Linked DNA regions of Rhodopseudomonas palustris. The protein of the gene in region 2 interacts with the protein of the main gene of each other region in a pairwise test. Links are inferred from orthologs where the notes say so. Each region holds a gene or a part of one and is shown on either strand. Other genes may lie near its edges. The genes, in order: FLL57_RS19640, FLL57_RS21060 and FLL57_RS08485.

Region 1 (8,086 bases), 300 kb from region 2 along the record:
CACGGGGTGATCGCCAACGGCGTCGAGGTCGAACTGGCGGCACGCACGCTGAACCCGCTGGCTGATGGTTCGGTCGAGGTCAAATTCGTCACCACCGCGCGGCTGCGCTGCAGCCAGGCCGGCGCGCTACACTTGCGCAACGCGCTGGATGCGGTGCTGAAGATGTTCGAAGCCTCGCAGCAGGGGCCGTCCTCCGCGGCCTCCAAGCTGAACTGATCACGCAGACGACTTCGAATTGGCCATGAACGGTTCCACGCCGATCCTGTTCGATCGCACCTTGCTGGCGGCGCGGTTGCAGCGCGCCGCCCTGCTCGGCCCCGCCAGCTTCCTGCTCGACCGCGTCGCCGACGAGATCGACGAGCGGCTGCACGCCGTGCTGCGCGAGTTCGGCGACGTCGCCGATCTCTGGACGCCCGGCGGGCTGAACCTGCCGCGGTTCCCCAACTTGCAACATATCGCCGTCGCTTCGTCCGGCGACGAAACGCTGCCGTTCGCGCCCGGCTCGCTCGACCTGGTGGTCTCGGCGCTGGCGCTGCAATTCGCCAACGACCTGCCGGGCGTGCTGGCGCAGGTCCGCCGCGCACTGAAACCGGACGGCCTGTTGCTCGCCGCACTGACCGGCGGCGACACCCTGACCGAGCTGCGCCAGGCGTTCGCCGAAGCCGAGACCGAGATCGAAGGCGGGGTGTCGCCTCGCGTTGCACCGGCCGCCGATCTGCGCGACCTCGGCGCACTCTTGCAACGCGCCGGCTTCGCGCTGCCGGTCACCGACGTCGACCGCGTGGTGGTGCGCTACGATCATGCGTTCGCGTTGATGCAAGACCTGCGGCGAATGGGCGCCACTAATCTGCTGATCGAACGCCGCAAGACGCCGCTGCGCCGCGCCACGCTAAGCCGCATGGCCCAGATCTACGCCGACCGCTTCAGCGATCCCGACGGCCGCATCCGCGCCACCTTCGAGATCGTCTGGCTGTCCGGCTGGTCCCCGCACGAAAGCCAGCAGCAGCCGCTGAAGCCGGGCTCGGCGAAAGCGAGTTTGGAAGAGGCGATCAAGGGGAAGCGCTGAACTGCGCGAGCTTCATCCGTCGTTGCCCGGGCCTTGACGCGGATCAGTCATTCCGGGGCGCGCGGGAACGCGCGAACCCGGAATCTCGAGGTGCCCTGAACCTCTGGATTCCGGGTCTGCGCCGCAGGCGCGGCGCATCCCGGAATGACGTCGGGACGATGGATGCGCGGGTCAAGCCCGCGCATGACACATCGAATTTGGCCGGCGCCCTACATCAGCAATTCGATCAGCGGCGGGATCAGCGGCAGATCCGCCGGCGGCATCGGGTAATCGCGCAGCTTGTTGGCGCGGACCCAGGCGAGCTCCTGGCCCTCGCGCGGCATCGCCAGGCCTTCCCAGCGCCGGCAGACGTAGAGCGGCATCAGCAGGTGAAAGTCCTCGTAGGCATGGCTGGCGAAGGTCAGCGGCGCGAGGCACGCTTCTTTCACGGTGATGCCGAGCTCTTCGTCGAGCTCGCGGATCAGCGCCGCCTCCGGGCGCTCACCGGGATCGAGCTTGCCGCCGGGAAACTCCCACAAGCCGCCGAGCTGCTTGTGCTTCGGCCGCTGCGCGATCAGCACGCGATTATCGGCATCGATCAGCGCCACGGCGACGACGAGCAGGAGGTTCATGCCGCGCCCCCGATGGGACGCACGGCGACTTTCCCACTAACAACGTCATGCCCCGCGAAGGCGGGGCACCCAGTATTCCAGAGCGCTTCGGCCAAACAACCGGCGGCACGGCGTACTGGGTCGCCCGCCTGCGCGGGCGATGACGGCTGGAGGTGTGGCGACGCCGCTTTCACATTCGACCGCCTGAAGGCCCCGCCGATCACGACCGGTAGTCGCCGTTGATTGCGACGTATTCCTTGGTGAGGTCGCAGGTCAGCACGCGGTCGCGGCCTTTACCAAGGCCGAGCGCGACCTTGATCTGGATTTCCGGCTTCTTCATCTGCGCCGAAACTTCTTTTTCGTTGTAGGACGGATCGCGCGCGCCGGCCTTGGCGACGCGGATGCCGTTGAACGAGATCGACAGCTTGTCGCGATCGGCCGGCTCGCCGGCCTTGCCGACCGCCATTACCACCCGGCCCCAATTGGCGTCCTCGCCGGCGATCGCGGTCTTGACCAGCGGCGAATTGGCGATCGACAGCGCGATCTTGCGAGCCGACACCTTGGTCTTGGCGCCTTCGACGATGATCTCGACCAGCTTGCGGGCGCCCTCACCATCGCGCGCGACCTGTTCGGACAGGTCGGCCAGCACCGCGTTGAACGCTTTGACGAACGCCTTCAGCCGCGGGTCCGAGGCGCGCGAAATTTTCGGCGCGCCGTTCTCGGCCGCCGCACCGGTCGCGAAGGCAAGCAGCGTGTCCGAGGTCGACGTATCGCCGTCGATCGTCACCGCGTTGAAGGTGTCGGTGACGCCGGCCTTGAGCAGCGCCTGCAGGCAGGAGGCCGACAGCGGCGCGTCGGTAAAGATGAACGACAGCATCGTCGCCATGTCGGGCGCGATCATGCCGGCGCCCTTGGCCATGCCGTTGATCGTCACCTTGGCCTTGCCGAGCTTGACAGTGGCGGTCGCGACCTTCGGGAAGGTGTCGGTGGTCATGATCGCCTTGGCGGCGTCCAGCCAACCGTCCGGTCCGGCGTCGAGCGCCATCGCGTCGAGCACGCCGTCGAACTTGGTGGCGTCGAGCGGTTCGCCGATCACCCCGGTCGAAGCCAGGAACACCTCAGCCGGCTTGCAGCCGATCGCCTTGGCGGCGAGCTGGGCGGTCAGCGCGGTGGCCTGCTTGCCGGTCTTGCCGGTGAAGGCGTTGGCATTGCCGGAATTGACCACCAGCGCACGGGCGCTGCCGCCCTTCAGCTTGTCGCGGCACCATTCCACCGGCGCCGAGGCGCATTTCGAGGTGGTGAACACCCCGGCGACCGTGGTGCCCTTCTCCATCTCCACCAGCAACACGTCGGTGCGGCCCTTGTAGCGGATGCCGGCCGCGGCGGTGGCGAGGCGCACGCCGGCGATCATCGGCATGGCGGGAACGTCGGTGGGGGCGAGCGGGGAGACTTTGCTGGACATCGTGCGCTTTCGGCAGGTTGTACCCCCGCCGGCGCGGGAGCGGCGTTCCCCTGTCTCACAAGCTCGCGACGATGAGAAGGAGAATTCGCGGACAACTGACGAAAATCCCATCGTCACAAACCGTTGCGGGGGCCTATGCTGGCCGGACCGGCATCTCTCCTTGGTCACCCTTTGCGCAGAATTCCGTGACAGTCGCGGTGCCGTCCGATATCCGGAAACAGCCATGGACAAAGTCGTGTCACCTTCCCGCCCCGCCGCCGACGAGCGCTTCGACAGCGCCCGGGTCACCGCCGAGATCGCAACGCTGGCGGAGCAGCACGCCGGCAACGACGCGGCGTTCCGCACCGCGCTGGCGATGCTGATGAAGGCGGAGCTGGCGAAGGCCCGCACCGAGGCCGAGGCGCAGTTGCTGCGCGACCGCCACGGCCGGCGCTGCGCCGAACGGCTGTGCTTCGTGCAGGACGCGATCATCCGGCTGCTGTTCAACGCCGCAACTGAATACCTATACAACAGCCCAACGCCGTCGAGCTCGGAGCGGATGACGGTGGTGGCCACCGGCGGCTACGGACGCGGTCTGATGGCGCCGGAGAGCGACATCGATCTCTTGTTCATCCTGCCCTACAAGCAGACCGCCTGGGGCGAGCAGGTCGCCGAAGTCATCCTGTACTGCCTGTGGGACATCGGGCTGAAGGTCGGCCACGCCACCCGGTCGGTCGACGAGTGTATCCGCCAGGCCCGCGCCGATATGACGATCCGCACCGCGATCCTGGAGACGCGGTTTCTGGCCGGCGACGAGGCGCTGTACGCCGAACTTGTCGAGCGCTTCGACAAGGACGTGGTCGAGGGCACGGCGGCCGAATTCGTCGCCGCCAAGCTCGCCGAGCGCGAGGAGCGCCATCGCCGCTCCGGCCAGTCGCGCTATTTGGTCGAGCCCAACGTCAAGGACGGCAAGGGTGGTCTGCGCGACCTGCACACCCTGTTCTGGATCGCCAAATACGTCTACCGGGTGCGCGAGACCAGCGAGCTTTCTGAGCGCGGCGTGTTCGACCCGGCCGAGCTCCGCACCTTCCGCCGCTGCGAAGACTTCCTTTGGTCGGTCCGCTGCAACATCCACTTCGTGACCAAGCGCGCCGAGGACCGGCTGTCGTTCGACCTGCAGCGCGAGATCGGGGTGCGGCTCGGCTACACGTCGCATCCGGGGATGCAGGACGTCGAGCGCTTCATGAAGCACTACTTCCTGATCGCCAAGGAAGTCGGCAACCTCACCGCGATCCTGTGCGCCAAGCTGGAGGATCAGCAGGCCAAGGCGGCGCCGGCGCTGAGCCGGATGATGGCGCGGCTGCGCCCCGCCGCCAAGCGCCGCCGGGTGCCGGAGAGTGACGACTTCGTCGTCGACAACAACCGCATCAATCTGGCGGTGCCGGACGTGTTCAAGCACGATCCGGTCAATCTGATCCGGATATTCCGGCTGGCGCAGAAGAACAGCCTCGCGTTCCACCCGGACGCGATGCGGATCGTGACGCGCTCGCTGTCGCTGATCACGCCGCAGCTCCGCGACAATCCCGAAGCCAACCGGCTGTTCGTCGAGATCCTGACCTCCGACAACGCCGAGCCGGTGCTGCGGCGGATGAACGAGACCGGCGTGCTCGGCCGCTTCATCCGCGCCTTCGGCCGCATCGTGTCGATGATGCAGTTCAACATGTACCACAGCTACACGGTGGACGAGCACCTGCTGCGCTGCGTCGGAAATCTTCAGGAGATCGAGCGCGGCGGCAACGACGAGTTCATGCTGTCGTCCGAACTGATGCGCAAGATCCGCCCCGATCATCGCGTGGTGCTGTACGTCGCGGTGCTGCTGCACGACATCGCCAAGGGCCAGCCCGAGGATCACTCCACCGCCGGCGCCAAGGTGGCGCGGCGGCTGTGCCCACGGTTCGGATTCAGCGCCGCCGACACCGAGCTGGTGGCGTGGCTGATCGAGCAGCATCTCGTCATGTCGACGGTGGCGCAGTCGCGCGATCTGTCCGACCGCAAGACCATCGAGAACTTCGCCGCGGTGGTCGAGACCGTCGAGCAGATGAAGCTGCTCACCATCCTCACCACCGCCGACATTCGCGGCGTCGGTCCGGGCGTGTGGAACGGCTGGAAGGCGCAGCTGATCCGCACCTTGTATTACGAGACCGAGCCGGTGCTGACCGGCGGCTTCTCGGAAGTGAACCGCGCGGAGCGGATCCGTGCCGCCCAAGCCGAATTCCGCGCCGCTTTCACCGAATGGTCGGAGGCAGAACTCAACGCCTATGTGGCGCGGCACTATCCGGCCTACTGGCTGAAGGTCGATCTGCAGCGCAAGATCCGCCAAGCCCGCTTCCTGCGGGCGTCCGAACAGGCCGGCCACAAGCTCGCAATCAATGTCGGCTTCGATGAGGCCCGCGGCGTCACCGAGCTGACGATCCTGGCAGTCGACCATCCGTGGCTGCTGTCGGTGATTGCCGGCGCCTGCGCAGCCGCCGGCGCCAACATCGTCGACGCCCAGATCTACACCACCACCGACGGCCGCGCGCTCGACACCATCTCGATCAGCCGCGAATACGATCGCGACGAGGACGAGGGCCGCCGGGCCACCCGGATCGGCGAAACCATCGAAGAAGTGCTGGAAGGCAAGCTACGGCTGCCCGAAGCGGTGGCGCGCCGGGCGACCAACGGCAGCAAGGCCAAGCTGCGCGCCTTCGTGGTCGAGCCCGAGGTCGAGATCAACAACAACTGGTCGGACCGCTACACCGTGATCGAGGTCAGCGGACTCGACCGGCCGGGTCTGCTGTACCAGCTCACCACGGCGATCTCGAAGCTCAACCTCAACATCGCCTCGGCGCACGTCGCGACCTTCGGCGAACGTGCCCGCGACGTGTTCTACGTGACCGATCTGTTAGGTGCGCAGATCACCGCCCCGACCCGGCAGGCCGCGATCAAGCGTGCGCTGGTGCACCTGCTCGCCAACGGCGACGCCGCCGAAAAGCCGGCCGCGTGAAAGGCTTCGGCGCCTTGATCGCGCCAGCTTCGCGCGTATCTGATCAGGCGTCCTATCCGGGCGCCGGTGTCCCCCTCGCAGGAACCGATCGCGACCGCGGTCGGTTCTGGTTCCGCAACGCCACGGCGGCCGTCATCCGCCTCTTCATATGAGTTCGCCCATGCGCAAAGTCGTCGTTCGCTCCCTTGCCGTTCTCGGCATCGTCGCGGTTCCTGTAGTCTCCGCGCTCGCATTGCAGCGCGAGCAGACCGCGCCAGCCGACCTCGGCCTGATCGGCGGCGTGATCCAACTGGTGCAGCGCGCCTACGTCCATCCGATCGCCTCGGACGCGCTGACCAAGGATGCGCTGAAGGGCATGCTGAACCGGCTCGATCCGCATTCGGACTACATGGACGAGAAGGAATTCAACGACATGCAGACCGACATGTCGGGCCAGTTCGGCGGCCTCGGCATGCAGATTTCGGCCCAGGGCGGGATTCCGCGGGTGGTATCGCCGATCGACGGCACCCCGGCGGCGCGCGCCAAGCTGGAGCCCGGCGACCTGATCATCAAGGTCGGCACCGCCAGCACACAGGGCATGAGCCTGCGCAATGTCGTCGACATGCTGCGCGGCTCCCCCGGCACCAAGGTCACCATCACCATCCTGCGCGGCAAGGACGACCCATTCGACGTCACCCTCACCCGCGAAATCATCAAGGTCGCCTCGGTCAAATCGGAGATGAAGCCGGACGGTATGGGCTATATCCGCATCAGCCAGTTCGGCCAGGACACCTCCGACGGTTTCACCGCCGCGCTCAAGAAGCTCAAGGGCGACGCCAAGGACGGCCTCAAGGGCTTGGTGATCGACCTGCGCAACGACCCGGGCGGGCTGCTCAATGCCGCGGTCTCGGTCGCCGGCGACCTGCTCGACGGCGGCACCGTGGTGTCGATCCGCGGCCGCCAGGCTGATGACCAGCGGGTGTTCTCGGCGCCGTCGCGGGGCGACAAGCTGCCCGGCGTGCCGATCGTGGTGCTGATCAACGGCGCCTCGGCGTCGGCCTCGGAAATCGTCGCCGGCGCGCTGCAGGACCGCAAGCGCGCCACCGTGATGGGCACCACCAGCTTCGGCAAGGGCTCGGTGCAGACGGTGATCCCGATCAAGGGCCACGGCGCGGTGCGGCTGACCACGGCGCTGTACTACACGCCGGCCGGCCGCTCGATCCAGGACGAAGGCATCGTGCCGGACGTGATCGAGGAGGCGCCGAAGGATCAGCAGATCAGCGGCGGCCCGCTGATCCGCGAAAGCGCGCTGCACGGCGCGATCGCCAATCCGGGCCAGCTCGGCAAGACGGACGCCGGCGCCACCAAGGCGACGCCGAAGACCGGCGAGCCTACCGACGACAAGACCAAGGCCGCCACGTCCGCGCCGATCAAGGCCGACCTGATCGGCAAGCCTGAAGACGCCCAGCTCAACGCCGCGTTCGCTTACCTGAAGAAGGATGCGTCGCCGAAGTAAGGGCCAGGTGCAGTAAGCGCACCAGGCTGCCACCGATCGTGAGAGCGGCGGACGTCCGCCGCTCTCACCCGGCATCGACGATCACCGCGGCCGGGCGCGGTCGATGATCGCGGCGAAATTCATCCCCTTGGGCAGCGCGCCGTAATGATGCGCGCCGCGCTGCGCCAGACGTGATGCGCAATACGCTTCGGTGACCTCGTCCGGCGCGTGCCGGATCAGCACGCTGGCCTGCAGCCCGGTCGCGAGACGGTCGACCAGATCGCGGGCGCGTTCCTCGAAGTCCGATGCATCGCGCATGTCGTCCTTCAGCGCCGCGATGTGGCGGTCGAACGCGACGTCGGCGCCCTTGGCCTGCTCGACCTCGGCGAAATACGCCTCGAGCGTCTCCGGCGTGCGGGTCATCGCCCGCAGCACGTCGAGGCACTGCACGTTGCCGGAGCCTTCCCAG
Region 2 (7,495 bases):
CGGCTGCCGTTCAGCACCAGCACTTCGCTCTCGGGATCGGGCGCGCGATCGAGCGCGAAGCGACTCGTCAGCCACGACGACGCAGCTTGTCGGAACGGCTCGATGCCTTTGGCGAGCGGATAGCGGCCGAATTCGGCGGTGTGACGCGCCAGCACCGCGCCGACGAAGTCGGGTACCGGATGTTGCGGTTCCCCGACCGACAGATTGATCAGGCTTTGGCCCGGCTGATACGGCGCCAGCAGTTCGGTCAGCCGCGCGAACGGCGAGCGCTCGCTCTGCCCGGTAGCGTCGACGCTGCCGGCCGCACGCGCCGGTGAGGTGGAAGCGGACAAAGCCATTCGAAATACGCCAGTTTTCACCGCGCCCGATCGGCAAGGCGGATCGAGCGGAAACAGATCAGCCACCATAGATACGGCGAGGTTAAGACGCGATTAACCATCGACGGGCGGCACGCGCTCTTCGATACGGACGCAGCTATACCGAGCGGGCAAGCTCTTCCGCCACCGCAGCTTTCAGCGCCGGCAGACCGCGGTGGATGGTGTCCCAGATCATCTGCGCCGCCACATCCTCGTAATCGTGCCGGTAGACGTTGCCCGATCCTGCAATTTGCTTCCAGGGAACCGAGGACGGTCGCTGCCTGACATCGTCGGATACGCGGCGGGACGCTTCCGAGATGATTTCGAGGCATCGCGTGACGGCATACACGGTCCGCAGATCAGCTTGAATTCAGCCTCCGTCAGACCGCCGGTGAATTCGATCGCGAGCTCGATGTGATGCCGGATGTCGCGAAGAGCAATCTCCGACGCATCAGAACGCATAGATCGCATCCGCCGTCGCGCTGGGCGCGACCCATGGCTTGAGCTGGTCACGATTCACGACGTCGACCGGATGGTCGAACAGGCCGGCGATGTAGTCCCTCAATTCCGTGTAGTCGAACACCGTGATGTGAGCAGCCGGATCGATTTCGACCAGAACATCGATATCGCTGTCGGGAAGGTTGGTACCACGCGCCATAGATCCGAACAGCGCCGCGCGCCGCACGCCGCGCGCACGTAACGGCGCCTCGGAGTTTCTCAGAATGGCGAGTGCGGTGCGGTGGTCCATAACCTCAGTATAGCAGACTTGCACTCGCGGTGCGTGCGTTCTGCTCCATAAAGAAAGGGGTCCCAGCTTGCGCTGGGACCCCTCGACGGTTCGGGCATTGCCGGGTATCTGCCCGAACCGTAGGTCCGGGCGCGGCGGTCAGGAGAACGCCGCGCCTTCGGGAGAACTTACATGTTGTAAGCGCGCTCGGTGTGCTCGACGAGGTCGAGGCCTTCGCGCTCGACTTCGACCGGGGCACGCAGTCCGACGATCACGTCGACGACCTTGAACAGGATCGCCGAACCGATGCCGGACAGCAGCAGCGTGGTGCCGACGCCCCAGCTCTGCGAGATCATCTGATTGGCGAAGTCGTATTCGCCGACCTTGCCGAGCGTGTAGTCGTACACGCCGGTGCCGCCGAGCGCCGGGTTCACCAGGATGCCGGTGCCGAGCGCGCCGATGATGCCGCCGACGCCGTGGACGCCGAACACGTCGAGCGAGTCGTCGTAGCCCAGCGCGTTCTTGATCACGGTGCAGAACAGCAGGCAGACCACGCCGGCGACGATGCCGAGCACGATCGCGCCCATCGGACCGGAGAAGCCGGCGGCCGGGGTGACCGCGACCAGACCGGCGATCGCACCGGACAGCGCGCCGAGAACCGAGGGATGACCCTTGAAGATCCACTCGGCGAACATCCAGGCCAGCGCCGCCGCCGCCGTGGCGACGAAGGTGTTGACCATGGCGAGCGCAGCACCGCCCGAGGCTTCGAGGTTCGAACCGGCGTTGAAGCCGAACCAGCCGACCCACAGCAGCGAGGCGCCGATCATCGTCATGGTCAGCGAGTGCGGAGCCATCAGCTCACGGCCGTAGCCGGTGCGCTTGCCGATCAGCAGGGCGCCGACCAGGCCGGTGATGCCGGCGTTGATGTGCACCACGGTGCCGCCGGCGAAGTCCAGCGCGCCCTTCTTGAACAGGAAGCCGCCGTCCGCCATGACTTCGTCGAGCTTGGCCTGCGCGGCCGCCTTGGCGGCTTCGTCGGTCGCGGCGGCGAGTGCCTTGACGGCGTCGTTGACCGCATCCGGACCGGCCCAGTACCAGACCATGTGCGCCATCGGCAGATAGATCAGGGTGATCCACAGCGGGATGAACAGCGCCACCGCGGCGAACCGGGTGCGTTCGGCGAAGGCGCCGACGATCAGCGCCGGGGTGATGGCGCAGAACGTCATCTGGAAGCAGACGAAGATCAGCTCGTTGATGTTGGCGTCGACGGTGAAGGTGCCGCCCATCGAATCGGTGGTGACGCCCGACAGGAAAGCCTTGGAGAAGCCGCCGATGAACTCCGAGCCGCCGGTGAAGGCCAGGCTGTAGCCGTACAGGGCCCAGATGATGCAGGCGACGCACACGGTGTAGAATACCTGCGCCAGCACCGAGAGCATGTTCTTGGAGCGGACCAGGCCGCCGTAGAACAGCGCCAGCCCGGGGATGGTCATCAGCAGCACCAGCACCGTCGAAGTCATCATCCAGGCGTTGTCGCCCTTGTTGATGGTCGGCGCCGCGAAGGCTGCGGTCGTCGCGAACGTGCCGGCGACGAGCACGGCCAATCCCGCGCCGTAGGGACGTTTGAACGTCATTTGTTGTCTCCTGAGTGAAGCAATGAAGGTGAGCGGGTCAGAGGGCGGCCGCGTCGGCTTCGCCGGTGCGGATGCGCACCGCGTGGTCGAGGCCGAGGACGAAGATCTTGCCGTCGCCGATCTGGCCGGTCTTGGCGGCGCTGGTGATCGCCTCGATGGTCTTCTCGACCTGCTCGTTGGCGATCGCGACCTCGATCTTGATCTTGGGCAGGAAGCTCACGGCATATTCGGCGCCGCGATAGATCTCCGTGTGACCCTTCTGCCGCCCGTATCCCTTCACTTCCGTCACCGTCAAACCGTGAACGCCAATGGCGGTCAGGGCGTCACGGACTTCTTCGAGTTTGAATGGCTTAATGATCGCCATAACAATTTTCATGGGTCCTATCCCCGCTAGGTCCCGACCGAAACGACCGGGAAATGATCTCGACTGAAATTCCCCACGCGGAGAGCATCACTACGCGGGCACAGCCGGCCAGCTAGAATCAAATGCCGTGCCAGTCGGTGCGGGCGTTGGAATCGTTTCGGAATCGACGCCTTTTTCGCCGCGCGGCACTGAGACACCGGCTGCGCTATTCCGTCGCGCCCAACGGATAGGCATATCTGATCAGGAATCGAGCACGCCAGCATCTCGACACAATGATTGCCCATCCCGAGGGCAGTGTGCGGTCCGAATGGCAGGTCGCGCGACGGCTCGCGTCGCGCGGCGCAATGGTTGCGTCAGAGCGCGTCGCTGTCGGTCTCGCCGGTGCGGATTCGCAGCGCGCGGTCGATCGGCGAGACGAAGATCTTGCCGTCGCCGATCTGGCCGGTGCGGGCGCCGCGGGTGATGACCTCGACCGCCTTGTCGGCGAGCGCGGAATCCACCGCGATCTCGATCCGCAGCTTCGGCAGGAAATTCACGATATATTCGGCGCCGCGATAGATCTCGGTGTGGCCGCGCTGGCGGCCGTACCCCTTCACCTCGGTCACGGTCATGCCGTGGACGCCGATCTCGGTGAGCGCCTGGCGCACCTCGTCCAGCTTGAAGGGTTTGATGATGGCGACGACGAGTTTCATGCGTTAGCCCCTGATTCGCGCATAGCTTTCCGACACCGCCGCAGCGGTGCTCTGCTCCCGTGTATATGCCGGGTTTCGCAGCAGCGCGCGCAGAAAATAGGCCGATTGACGGTGCGGAGGAGCGGCCGCGCCGCCACCTCAGCTCTTCGGCGGCTCGCGACGCTCGCGGATCGAGCCCTCCTGCACCACGGAGGCGACCAGGGTGCCGTCGGTCTTGAAGATCTGGCCGCGGGTCAGAGCGCGGCCGCCCTGGGCGGATGGGGAATCCTGCGCGTACAGCAGCCATTCGTCGGCGCGGAACGGGCGGTGAAACCACATCGCGTGGTCGAGGCTGGCCGGCATCATCCGCTTGTCGAACAGGGTGCGGCCGTAGCGCGCCATCGCGGCGTCGAGCAGCGAAAAGTCCGACGCATAGGCCAGCGCGCACATGTGCAGCGCCGGGTCGTCGGGCAGCTTGGCGGCGGTCTTGATCCAGACGTGGATCCGTCCGTCATCGATCTTCTGGCCGAAATAGCGCGACAGCTCCACCGGGCGCAGTTCGATCGGCCGATCCGATTCGTAATAGCGCTTGATGAAGTCCGGCATCTCCTTGAAGAACGGCTGCTTGATGATCTCCTCGGCCGACAGGGCGTCGGGCGGTGGCACGTCCGGCATCCTGTCCTGATGGTCGAAATTGGTCGGCTCGTCGTCATGGAACGACATCATCAGCGAGAAGATCGCATTGCCGTGCTGAATCGCGGTGACCCGCCGGGTGGTGTAGCTCTTGCCGTCGCGCAGCCGTTCGACCTGATAGATGATCGGCACCTGCGGGTCGCCGGGCAGAATGAAATAGCAATGCAGCGAGTGTGGCAGCCGGTTCTCGACGGTGCGGCACCCAGCCACCATCGCCTGGCCGATCACCTGGCCGCCGAAGACGCGCTGCCAGCTCGTCTTCGGGCTGGTGCCGCGAAACAGGTTCACCTCGATCGGTTCGAGATCGAGGATCGAAATCAGGTCGATCAGGCTTTTGGACACCGTGCGCTCCCATCAAGCGCCGGGCCGTGATTTCACACTGCCGGCGATGTCTGTTAGAACCCCCGACGTTCGACGGGGTTGTTCCTGAACCTGTTTCGCCCAGCTCCGACCATGGCGCAAGAGTGAGAAAAATGACGGCACCGCGAAGCATTGTCATCGGAGGCGGCGCGTTCGCCGGTCTGGCGCTGGCGCTGGCGCTTCGCCAGGGGCTCGGGCCGGAGGTGCCGGTGATCGTCGCCGATCCGGCGCTGGCGATGCGGCCGAGCAAGGATCCGCGCGCCACCGCGATCGTGGCTGCGTGCCGGCGGCTGTTCGAGGCGCTCGAGGTGTGGGACGAGGTGGCGCCGACCGCGCAGCCGATCGTCGACATGATCGTCACCGACAGCCATCTCGAAGATGCGACCCGGCCGGTGTTCCTGACGTTTGCGGGCGAAGTGCAGCCGGGCGAGCCGTTCGCCCACATGGTCGAGAACAAATATCTGGTCGAGGCGCTGGCCCGGCGCGCCGAGGCCGAAGGCGTCGAGCTGCGCGCCACGCCCGTCACCTCCTACGATGCGCGCCCCGAAGCGATCGGCGTCACCCTCGGCGACGGCAGCGTGATCGACGCCAGCCTGCTGGTTGCCGCCGACGGCGCCAGGTCGAAGCTGCGCCAGCGCGCCGGCATCGCCACCTATGGCTGGGACTACGACCAGTCGGGTATCGTCGTCACCGTCGAACACGAGCGCGACCACAATGGCTGCGCCGAAGAGCATTTCCTGCCCGCCGGTCCGTTCGCGATCCTGCCGCTCACCGGCCGGCGCTCGTCGCTGGTATGGAGCGAGAGCCGCCGCGATGCCGAGCGGATCGTCGCGCTGCCGGAGAAGGAATTCCAGCGTGAGCTGGAGAAGCGGTTCGGGCTGCGGCTCGGCGACGTCAAGCCGCTCGACAAGCCGAAGTCTTTTCCGCTCGGCTATTTCGTGGCGCAGTCGTTCATCGCGCCGCGGCTGGCGCTGATCGGCGACGCCGCGCATGTGATTCATCCGATCGCCGGGCAGGGCCTCAATATGGGTCTGCGCGACGTTGCGGCGCTGGCCGAAGTGGTGGTGGATGCGGCGCGTCTCGGGACCGATCCCGGGCAGGTCGACGTGCTGGAGCGCTATCAGCGCTGGCGGCGGTTCGACACCATGGCGATGGGCGTCGCCACCAACGGGCTGAATTTCCTGTTCTCCAACAATTCGCCGCTGTTGCGCGGAATTCGCGATATCGGCCTCGGCCTGGTCGACCGTCTGCCGCCGCTGAAGGGCGCGTTCATCCGCCAGGCTGCCGGCCTGACCGGCGAAATCCCGCGGCTGCTGAAGGGCGAAGCGCTGTAACCCGGCGCGGAAGCGGGGTCGACCCGCCACCTCCGCCGTCGTGGAAGGTCATCAGCCTCTCACCGAATCGCAAGCTCGGTCCCTCGCCCGCAGGCGAGCGAGGTGTGCTGTGCTCGGGCTGTCGCCCACCTCACCCGATCTTCCGCGCCTCTTCGGGGAGCATGATCGGGATACCGTCCCGGATCGGATAAGCGAGCTTGGCGCCGCGCGAGATCAGCTCCTGGCGGGCGGCATCGAATTCCAGCGGTCCCTTGGTGATGGGACAGACCAGAATGTCGAGCAGCTTGCGATCGACGGCATCGGGCCGCTCGGACGGCGAAAAGGTCATGGCTTCAGTCTCCAGAACAACGGGCTGGCTCGGGCTTGATCGGACAGCGGCACGGCGGCGTCAACGCGCGCGCGCAAATGCGGCGCCCTACTGCAACGGCGGGTCGCCGCTGGTGCGTTTCTTGGCAAGGTCCATTTCGGTGACGGCGATCAGGATCTCGGCCCGGGTCTTCAGGTCGGGCGCCTCCAGCAATGCCTGCTTCTCCGGCGGCCCGTAGGGCGACATCATCGCCAGCGCGTTGACCAGCGCCTCGTTCGGCGCGCTCTCGACGCCGTCCCAATCGACCTTCAGATTGTTGGCCTTGAGGAAGTCGGTCAGCACCGCGAGCAGCGTCTCACGATCGACCTCGTCTTCGCCCTTGCGCGCCACGAAGTCGTCGACGAACGGGAAATAGTCGACCTTGCACTGCCGGTACGGCGTCAGCACCTGGAGCTCCTCGACCACCTTGAAGCGCGACACCCCGGTCAGCTCCAGGATGTAGCGGCCGTCGCCGGACTCGGCGAGCTGGGTGATCCGCCCGACGCAGCCGACGCTGAACAGCGCCGGCTTCTCGGCGGCTTCCGAGGAATGCGCCGTGTCGGGCTGAATCATGCCGATCAGCCGATGGCCGTCGCGCAGCGCGTCGTCGATCATCGCCAGATAGCGGGGCTCGAAGATGTTCAGCGGCATCTGCCCGCGCGGCAACAGCAGTGCTCCCGGCAGCGGAAACACCGGTATCACCTCGGGGAGGTCGGCTGGACCGCGATAGGCGGCATTGATCGGCATCGCCGGCTCCGCGTTCGAGGATTGCGACTACGAGAACAGGATCGTCGACAGCCGCTTGCGGCCTTCGATGGTGGCGTCGTCGGTCGGACCCCAGGCTTCGAAGAACTGCACGAGCTGCTTGCGGGCGCCGTCGTCGTTCCATTTGCGGTCGCGCTTGACGATATCGAGCAGATGACCGGTCGCCTCCTCGCGCCGACCCGCCGCGTTGAGGGCGACGGCGAGGTCGAATCGCGCCTGATGATCGAGCGGATCGGCGGCGACCTTCT
Region 3 (7,761 bases), 2.7 Mb from region 2 along the record:
AGGTGACGAAGCCGCGGTCGATCACGTCGGACGAGCCGGGGATGTCGGTCAGTGCGCCGGCGACCAGACCGCCGGTGCAGGACTCGGCGGTTGCGATCATCAGCTTCCGCGAACGGCAGAGGTCGAGCAACGAGCGGGCGAGGGCGCGGGCGTCGCTGCTGCTCATCGTCAGCCGGCCAGTCCGTCGGCGCCCCAGGGCAGCCGGATGGTGGCGGATGCAGTCGCCGCGATGCCTTCCTCACGGCCGGTGAAGCCGAGCTTCTCGCTGGTGGTAGCCTTCACCGCGACGCGCGACACCGGCACGCCGGTGATCTCGGCGATCCGTTGACGCATCGCGTCGCGCAGCGGGCCGATCTTCGGCCTCTCGCAGATCATCGTCACTTCGAGATTGGCGACGCGGCCGCCACGCGCGGTGACGCGGTCGATCGCGTATTTGAGGAACTTGTCGGAAGCCGCGCCCTTCCACTGCGGGTCGGTCGGCGGGAAGTGCGAGCCGATGTCACCATCCGCCAGCGCGCCGAGGATGGCGTCGACCAGCGCATGCAGGCCGACGTCGCCGTCCGAATGCGCCAGGAAACTGCGGGTGTGCGGCACCTTCAGGCCGCACAGCCAGACGTGGTCGCCTTCGCCGAACGCATGCACGTCGTAGCCGGTGCCGGTGCGGATATCGCCCAGGGCGGCCATCAGCCGGCTTTCCTCGCGCGCGAAATCTTCCGGGGTGGTCATCTTCATGTTGTTAGCATCGCCCTCGAAGGTCGACACCGTCAATCCCGCCCATTCGGCGAGGGCGGCGTCGTCGGTGAATTCGTCGCGGCCGTCCTGGGCAGCGCGGCGGTGGGCATCGAGGATGACGTCGAATCGGAACGCCTGCGGCGTCTGGGCGATCCGCAAGGTCGCGCGGTCCGGCGTCGCGTCGACCGCCCCAGCGGCATCGACCTGCTTGATCGTGTCGGTCACCGGAACCACCGGCAGCGCCGCGCCGGTGGCGCCGGCGGCGGCAATCGCGCGGGAGATCAGCCCCGGGGTGACGAAGCAGCGCGCCGCATCGTGAATCAGCACGATGTCCGGCTTCAGCTCGGCCAGAGCTTCCAGGCCGGCGCGCACCGAGCCCTGTCGGGTCGCGCCGCCGCCGACCGCAGGACGGAAATTCAGGCCGGCCACCGCCGCGTTGAACATCTCGGTGTCGTCGGGATTGGTCACCGGCTGCACCGCCATCACCTCGGGATGGGTGCAGAACGGCTCCATCGCCCGGGCGATCACCGGCCGGCCGGCAAGGGTGCGGTATTGCTTGGGGCCGCCAGCGCCTGCGCGCAGGCCGCGCCCGGCGGCGACGATGATAGCAGCAGTGCGGAGCGGGTTCGACATCTGATCAATTGATACGGAATTGGGACAGCCGGCGCTGGTGGCGCCGGCGCACAGCCCTTACCATGCCGGGGTTGAAAAGCAGCATGATTCCGTCATCGCAGCCGCCGCCCGGGGACAATTGCTGCAACGCACTTGCATGTCTGATATGATTGGCTAAACTGTAGGCAATGATCTACGATGCTCAAACATTGAGCGAAGTCGAGCGTGCAACCGCGCTGGCTATAGAATGAGCAAACCGTGACTGGATCCACTGTATCAGGTTCGCCGCCTTTGAGGATTGGCAATATTGCGGTGGCCCGTCCGGTACTTCTGGCGCCGATGACAGGCATTACCGACGCGCCGTTCCGGCGGCAAGTCGCGGAACTCGGCGCTGGACTGGTGGTCTCGGAGATGACCGCCAGCGAGGATCTGGTGGCCGGTCGGCGGATGTCGGTGCGGCGCTGCGACAAGGTCGGGCAGGGGCCGCACGTCGTCCAGCTCGCCGGTTGCGAGGCACGGTGGATGGCGGAGGGGGCCCGGATTGCGGAAGCCGGCGGCGCCGACATCATCGACATCAATATGGGCTGCCCGGCGCGGCACGTCACCGGCGGTCTGTCCGGCTCGGCCCTGATGCGGGATCTCGATCACGCGCTGACGCTGATCGAAGCGACGATCGGCGCGGTCCGGGTGCCGGTGACGCTGAAGATGCGGCTCGGCTGGGATGATCGCTCGCGCAACGCGCCGGAGCTGGCGCGGCGTGCGCAGGACGCCGGAGTGCAGCTCGTCACGGTGCATGGCCGCACCCGGCAGCAGTTCTACAAGGGCGAAGCCGATTGGGGCGCGGTGCGCGCCGTCCGGGACGCGATCTCGATTCCGCTGGTGGTCAACGGCGATATCACCTGTCACGCCACCGCGCTTGAAGCGCTGCAGCGGTCGGGCGCCGACGCGGTGATGATCGGGCGCGGCGCCCAGGGGCGGCCCTGGCTGCCGGGGCAGGTCGGCCGCCAGCTCACCACCGGTCAGGCCGGGGCGGAGCCGCCGCTCGCGGCGCAGCGCGATTACTTACGCACGCTCTACGACGACATTCTGGCGCTGTACGGCGTCAGGATCGGACTGCGTCACGCGCGCAAGCATCTCGGCTGGTCGCTCGAGGTCGCCGCCGCCAGCGCCGGTGCCCCGCCGGCGATTCTGAAACATTGGCGCGCTGCGATCCTGACCGAAGAGAATCCGGCCCGCGTGCATCGCGCGCTCGCCGACGCCTACGATGATTTCGCCTGGAGGGCCGCCGCATGAACGCCATCGTCGAACCGCGCCGGGCTCAGCCGACCGACAGCGATGCGATCCTCAATGCGTTGCCGAATCCGGTGCTGCTGGTCGGTCCCGACGGCAAGATCGTCGATGCCAACATGTCGGCGGAATCTTTCTTCGAGATTTCCGCCCAATTGCTGCGGCGGCAGTCGCTGACCGACCTGGTGCCGTTCGGCAGCCCGCTGCTGGCGCTGATCGAGCAGGTCCGGATCGGACATTCGCCGGTCAACGAATACAAGGTCGATCTCGGCACGCCCCGGATCGGCGCGGACCGCCAGGTCGACCTTCACGTCGCTCCGCTCAACGAGCGTCCCGGCCACATCGTGGTGATGCTTCAGGAGCGCACCATCGCCGACAAGATGGATCGCCAGCTCACGCACCGCAGCGCCGCGCGCTCGGTGATCGCGCTGGCGGCGATGCTGGCGCACGAGATCAAGAACCCGCTGTCCGGGATTCGCGGCGCTGCGCAACTGCTCGAGCAGCAGGCTTCCGCCGAAGACCGGATGCTGACCCGGCTGATCTGCGACGAAGCCGACCGCATCGTCACCCTGGTCGACCGCATGGAAGTGTTCGGCGACGATCGGCCGGTCGCGCGCGGGCCGGTCAACATTCATTCGGTACTGGATCACGTCAAGCGGCTGGCGCAGTCCGGCTTCGCCCGCAACATCAAATTCGTCGAGGACTACGACCCGTCGCTGCCGCCGGTGCTGGCCAATCAGGATCAACTGATTCAGGTGTTCTTGAACCTGGTGAAGAACGCAGCCGAGGCCGTGGTCGATCTCGGCTCCGACGGCGAGATTCAGCTCACCACCGCGTTCCGCCCCGGCGTCCGGCTGTCGGTGCCGGGCAAGAAGACGCGGGTGTCGCTGCCGCTCGAATTCTGTGTGCGGGACAACGGTCCCGGCGTTCCCGAAGATCTGCTGCCGAACCTGTTCGATCCGTTCGTCACCACCAAGCCGTCGGGCTCCGGCCTCGGCCTGGCGCTGGTGGCGAAGATCGTCGGCGATCACGGCGGCATCATCGAGTGTGAATCGCAGCCGCGCAAAACCACCTTCCGGGTGTTGATGCCGATGTTCAACACCGCCATGGCCCTACAATCCACGAACGGCGAGGACGCGCCGGCGTCGTCCGATGCCTCACAGACTGCAAGATGAGGACTCCCAATGCCTGCAGGTAGTATTCTCGTCGCGGACGACGACACCGCCATCCGCACGGTGCTCAATCAAGCGCTGTCGCGCGCCGGCTACGAAGTGCGGCTGACCGGCAACGCCGCGACGCTGTGGCGCTGGGTCAGTCAGGGCGAGGGCGATCTGGTGATCACCGACGTGGTGATGCCGGACGAGAACGCATTCGATCTGTTGCCGCGGATCAAGAAGCTGCGGCCGAACCTGCCGGTCATCGTGATGAGCGCGCAGAACACCTTCATGACGGCGATCCGCGCCTCGGAAAAAGGCGCGTACGAATATCTGCCGAAGCCGTTCGATCTGAAGGAACTGATCGCGATCGTCGGCCGCGCGCTGGCCGAGCCGAAGGAGCGCATCACCAGCGCCAACGACGAGGGCGAGTTCGACTCGATCCCGCTGGTCGGCCGTTCGCCGGCGATGCAGGAAATCTACCGGGTGCTGGCGCGGCTGATGCAGACCGACCTGACGGTGATGATCACCGGCGAGTCCGGCACCGGCAAGGAATTGGTCTCGCGGGCGCTGCACGACTACGGCAAGCGCCGCAACGGTCCGTTCGTCGCGGTCAACATGGCGGCGATTCCGCGCGACCTGATCGAGTCGGAATTGTTCGGTCACGAGCGCGGTGCCTTCACCGGCGCCAACACCCGCGCCTCCGGGCGGTTCGAACAGGCCGAGGGCGGCACGCTGTTTCTCGACGAAATCGGCGACATGCCGATGGAAGCGCAGACCCGGTTGCTGCGGGTGCTGCAGCAGGGCGAATACACCACCGTCGGCGGACGCACACCGATCAAGACCGACGTCCGGATCGTTGCGGCCTCCAACAAGGATCTGCGGGTTCTGATTCAGCAGGGCCTGTTCCGGGAAGACCTGTTCTTCCGCCTCAACGTGGTGCCGCTGCGGCTGCCGCCGCTGCGCGAGCACATCGAGGATCTGCCGGATCTGGTTCGGCATTTCTTCGCGCTTGCCGAGAAGGACGGCCTGCCGGCCAAAAAGCTCGATGCCGCCGCATTGGAGCGGATGAAGCAGCACCGCTGGCCGGGCAACGTCCGCGAACTGGAAAATCTCGCCCGCCGTCTGGCGGCGCTGTATCCCCAGGAGGTGATCACCGCCTCGGTGATCGACGGCGAATTGGCGCCGCCGCCGGTGGTGGCGGGCGGCAGCGCGCCCCACACCGTCGACAATCTGGGCGGCGCGGTCGAGATGTACCTGTCATCGCACTTTTCGGGCTTCCCGAACGGCGTGCCGCCGCCCGGCCTCTACCACCGGGTGCTGCGCGAGATCGAGGTGCCGCTGCTCACCGCCGCGCTGGCTGCGACTCGCGGCAACCAGATCCGCGCCGCGGACCTGCTGGGCCTCAACCGCAACACTCTGCGCAAGAAGATCCGCGATCTCGACATTCAGGTCTATCGGACCGGCGGCTGAGACGCCGAGACAAGGTTTTCGGCTGTGGACCGCGTACTCGCCCGAGGTGGCTCGGGCGAAGCGCCGCGATATTGTCGCAATTGAGCAACATTGTTGTACGAATGCATCACACGGTTCCGCCCGCGCGGCGGCAGCCGAACGCATCAATTGACTTATTGCCGGAATGACCAGCGCAGAGACGTCGGCCCCACTTGTTGACGACACGTCGATTGCCGAGCCTCGGCTGCGCACCTGGCGCAAGCTGCTGGCGCCGATGGCAGTCGGCGTCGCGTTGTTCTCGGCCTTCCTGACCTTTGTCGTCCTCACCGGACTGACCCCGATCGCCCCGACCCGTGAGGTCGTAGTCAGCTTCCTGCTGATCAATGCCGTCACCATCCTGCTGCTGCTCGCGATCATTGCTCGCGAAGTCTGGAAGGTGATCCAAGCTCGCAGGCGCGGGCGGGCGGCGTCGCGGCTGCACGTTCAGATCGTCAGCCTGTTCTCGGTGATCGCAGTTCTGCCGGCGGTGCTGGTGTCGATCGTCGCCAACGTCACGCTCGACCGCGGCCTCGACCGGCTGTTCTCCGGCCCGACCCGGGCGGTGATCCAGAATTCGCTGATCGTCGCCAATGCCTATCTGCACGAGCACGGCCAGTTGATCCGCGGCGACATTCTCGGCATGGCCAACGACATCTCGCACGCCCGGGCGCTGTTCGACCTCGACCGCAAGTCGTTCCGCGAATTCCTCACCAACGACGCCGCCACCCGTAATCTGCCGGGCGCGATGCTGATCGACAAGGATCGCAACATCCTGGAAGCGGCGCAGAACGGCATCCGCCGCGACTTCGACGTGCCGGCGCCCGAATTCCTGAAGAACGTCGACGATACCGAGCCGCAGATCGCGGTGTTCATCGAAGCCAACTACGTCGCCGCGGTGATCCGGCTGAAGGGTTTCGAAGACACCTTCCTGTACGTCGCGCGCTTCCTCGATCCGCACGTGGTGGCGCAGTTGCGCCAGACTCAGGCCAGCGTCGCCGAATATTCCGAACTCGAGGCGCGGCGGCTCGGCGTCCAGGTCGCGTTCGCTCTGATGTTCACCGTGATCGCACTCACCGTGCTGATGTCGGCGGTGCTGATCGGGCTGAATTTCGCCAACTGGCTGGTGGCGCCGATCCGGCGCCTGATGGGCGCGGCGCATCTGGTCTCGACCGGCGATCTGCACGTCCAGGTGCCGGTGTCGAAATCCGAGGGCGACCTGTCGCAGCTCGGCATGACCTTCAACAAGATGACTCAGGAGTTGCGCACCCAGCGCGACGATCTGGTCAGCGCCAGCGAGCTGATCGACAGCCGCCGCCGTTTCATCGAGGCGGTGTTGTCGTCGGCCAGCGCCGGCATCATCGGCGTCGACGGCTCCCTGAGCATCGGCATTCTCAATCGCTCGGCCGAGAAGCTGATCGGTCACGCCGAGGCCGAGGCGCTCGGACATCCCTTATCGGAGATCATCCCCGAGCTGGACGAGATCATGGCGAGTGCGCGCGAGGGATCGCAGCGTCTGGTGCAGGGCCAGATCACCATCACCCGCGACGGCCGCGAACGGATCCTCAACGTTCGCGTCACCGCCGAACAGACCGGCCACACCAGCGACAGCTACATCATCACGCTCGACGACATCACCGAACTGGTGTCGGCGCAGCGCACCTCGGCCTGGGGCGACGTCGCCCGCCGGATCGCCCACGAGATCAAGAATCCGCTGACGCCGATCCAGCTCTCTGCGGAGCGTATCAAGCGAAAGTTCGGCAAGGTCATCGTCGAGGACAAGAGTATCTTCGAGCAATGCACCGACACCATCGTCCGCCAGGTCGACGATATCCGGCGGATGGTCGACGAGTTCTCACGGTTTGCGCGGATGCCGAAGCCGGTGATCGAAGGCGAGGACGTCGGCGATACGGTGCGGCAGGTGGTGTTCCTGATGCGGGTCGGTCATCCCGATGTGGACATCGATACCGAAATCAAGGGCGAACCGCTGCATGCGCGGTTCGACCGCCGCCTGATCTCGCAGGCCCTGACCAACATCATCAAGAACGCCACCGAGGCGATCGAAGCGGTGCCGGAAGACGAGCTCGGCAAGGGCAAGATCGAAGTGGTGGCGGCCCGAGACGGCGACGACGTCGTCATCGACATCATCGACAACGGCATTGGTCTGCCCAAAGAAAGCCGCTCGCGGCTGCTCGAACCCTACGTCACCACCCGCGAGAAGGGCACCGGCCTCGGCCTGGCGATCGTCGGACGGGTGTTGGTCGACCACGGTGGGGGCATCGAACTCAATGACGCATCCCATGTCCGTCCGGGCCAGCGCGGTGCGTGGATGCGCCTTCGATTTGCGATGTCGGGTCAGCCGGCGGCGCCTCCGGGCTCGGGTGAACCAAAACAGCAGGCCGACAACGAACCAAGGATAGCGGCTGCCAGCGGCAGCTAAAGCGACAGGCGCGACCATGGCGAATGACATTCTGATCGTCGACGATGA

The links.
Region 1: the proteins of FLL57_RS21060 (region 2) and FLL57_RS19640 interact in binary tests that used the Escherichia coli proteins (3 or more experiments, as listed by UniProt). The link is inferred for Rhodopseudomonas palustris from one-to-one orthologs.
Region 3: the proteins of FLL57_RS21060 (region 2) and FLL57_RS08485 interact in binary tests that used the Escherichia coli proteins (3 or more experiments, as listed by UniProt). The link is inferred for Rhodopseudomonas palustris from one-to-one orthologs.

Annotation. Positions count from the first base shown.
Region 1 is NZ_CP041387.1:4,260,276-4,268,361, forward strand. The notes cover bases 3,020-6,343. They hold FLL57_RS19640 ([protein-PII] uridylyltransferase), read left to right. Parts: upstream 3,020-3,341; coding sequence 3,342-6,143; downstream 6,144-6,343. Other genes in these bases: argJ (bifunctional glutamate N-acetyltransferase/amino-acid acetyltransferase ArgJ), read right to left, coding at 3,020-3,118; FLL57_RS19645 (S41 family peptidase), read left to right, coding at 6,304-6,343. In the rest of the region: FLL57_RS19620 (hypothetical protein), read left to right, coding at 1-216; FLL57_RS19625 (methyltransferase domain-containing protein), read left to right, coding at 242-1,066; FLL57_RS19630 ((deoxy)nucleoside triphosphate pyrophosphohydrolase), read right to left, coding at 1,276-1,677; more of argJ, read right to left, coding at 1,877-3,019; more of FLL57_RS19645, read left to right, coding at 6,344-7,638; FLL57_RS19650 (isovaleryl-CoA dehydrogenase), read right to left, coding at 7,720-8,086.
Region 2 is NZ_CP041387.1:4,561,408-4,568,902, reverse strand. What follows is about bases 1,422-4,154. They hold FLL57_RS21060 (P-II family nitrogen regulator), read right to left. Parts: upstream 3,091-4,154; coding sequence 2,752-3,090; downstream 1,422-2,751. Other genes in these bases: tesB (acyl-CoA thioesterase II), read right to left, coding at 3,909-4,154; FLL57_RS21055 (P-II family nitrogen regulator), read right to left, coding at 3,432-3,770; FLL57_RS21065 (ammonium transporter), read right to left, coding at 1,422-2,714. In the rest of the region: FLL57_RS21080 (aminotransferase class I/II-fold pyridoxal phosphate-dependent enzyme), read right to left, coding at 1-338; FLL57_RS21075 (HepT-like ribonuclease domain-containing protein), read right to left, coding at 475-705; FLL57_RS21070 (nucleotidyltransferase family protein), read right to left, coding at 808-1,104; more of FLL57_RS21065, read right to left, coding at 1,272-1,421; more of tesB, read right to left, coding at 4,155-4,784; FLL57_RS21045 (ubiquinone biosynthesis hydroxylase), read left to right, coding at 4,916-6,136; FLL57_RS21040 (Trm112 family protein), read right to left, coding at 6,267-6,464; FLL57_RS21035 (LON peptidase substrate-binding domain-containing protein), read right to left, coding at 6,552-7,229; trxA (thioredoxin), read right to left, coding at 7,257-7,495. UniProt on the Escherichia coli protein: Involved in the regulation of nitrogen metabolism. Regulates the activity of its targets by protein-protein interaction in response to the nitrogen status of the cell.
Region 3 is NZ_CP041387.1:1,871,519-1,879,279, forward strand. Bases 1,721-4,719 are described here. They hold FLL57_RS08485 (two-component system sensor histidine kinase NtrB), read left to right. Parts: upstream 1,721-2,633; coding sequence 2,634-3,806; downstream 3,807-4,719. Other genes in these bases: dusB (tRNA dihydrouridine synthase DusB), read left to right, coding at 1,721-2,637; ntrC (nitrogen regulation protein NR(I)), read left to right, coding at 3,816-4,719. In the rest of the region: FLL57_RS08470 (CinA family protein), read right to left, coding at 1-166; FLL57_RS08475 (bifunctional 2-C-methyl-D-erythritol 4-phosphate cytidylyltransferase/2-C-methyl-D-erythritol 2,4-cyclodiphosphate synthase), read right to left, coding at 169-1,365; more of dusB, read left to right, coding at 1,636-1,720; more of ntrC, read left to right, coding at 4,720-5,258; FLL57_RS08495 (sensor histidine kinase NtrY-like), read left to right, coding at 5,422-7,713; FLL57_RS08500 (sigma-54-dependent transcriptional regulator), read left to right, coding at 7,730-7,761.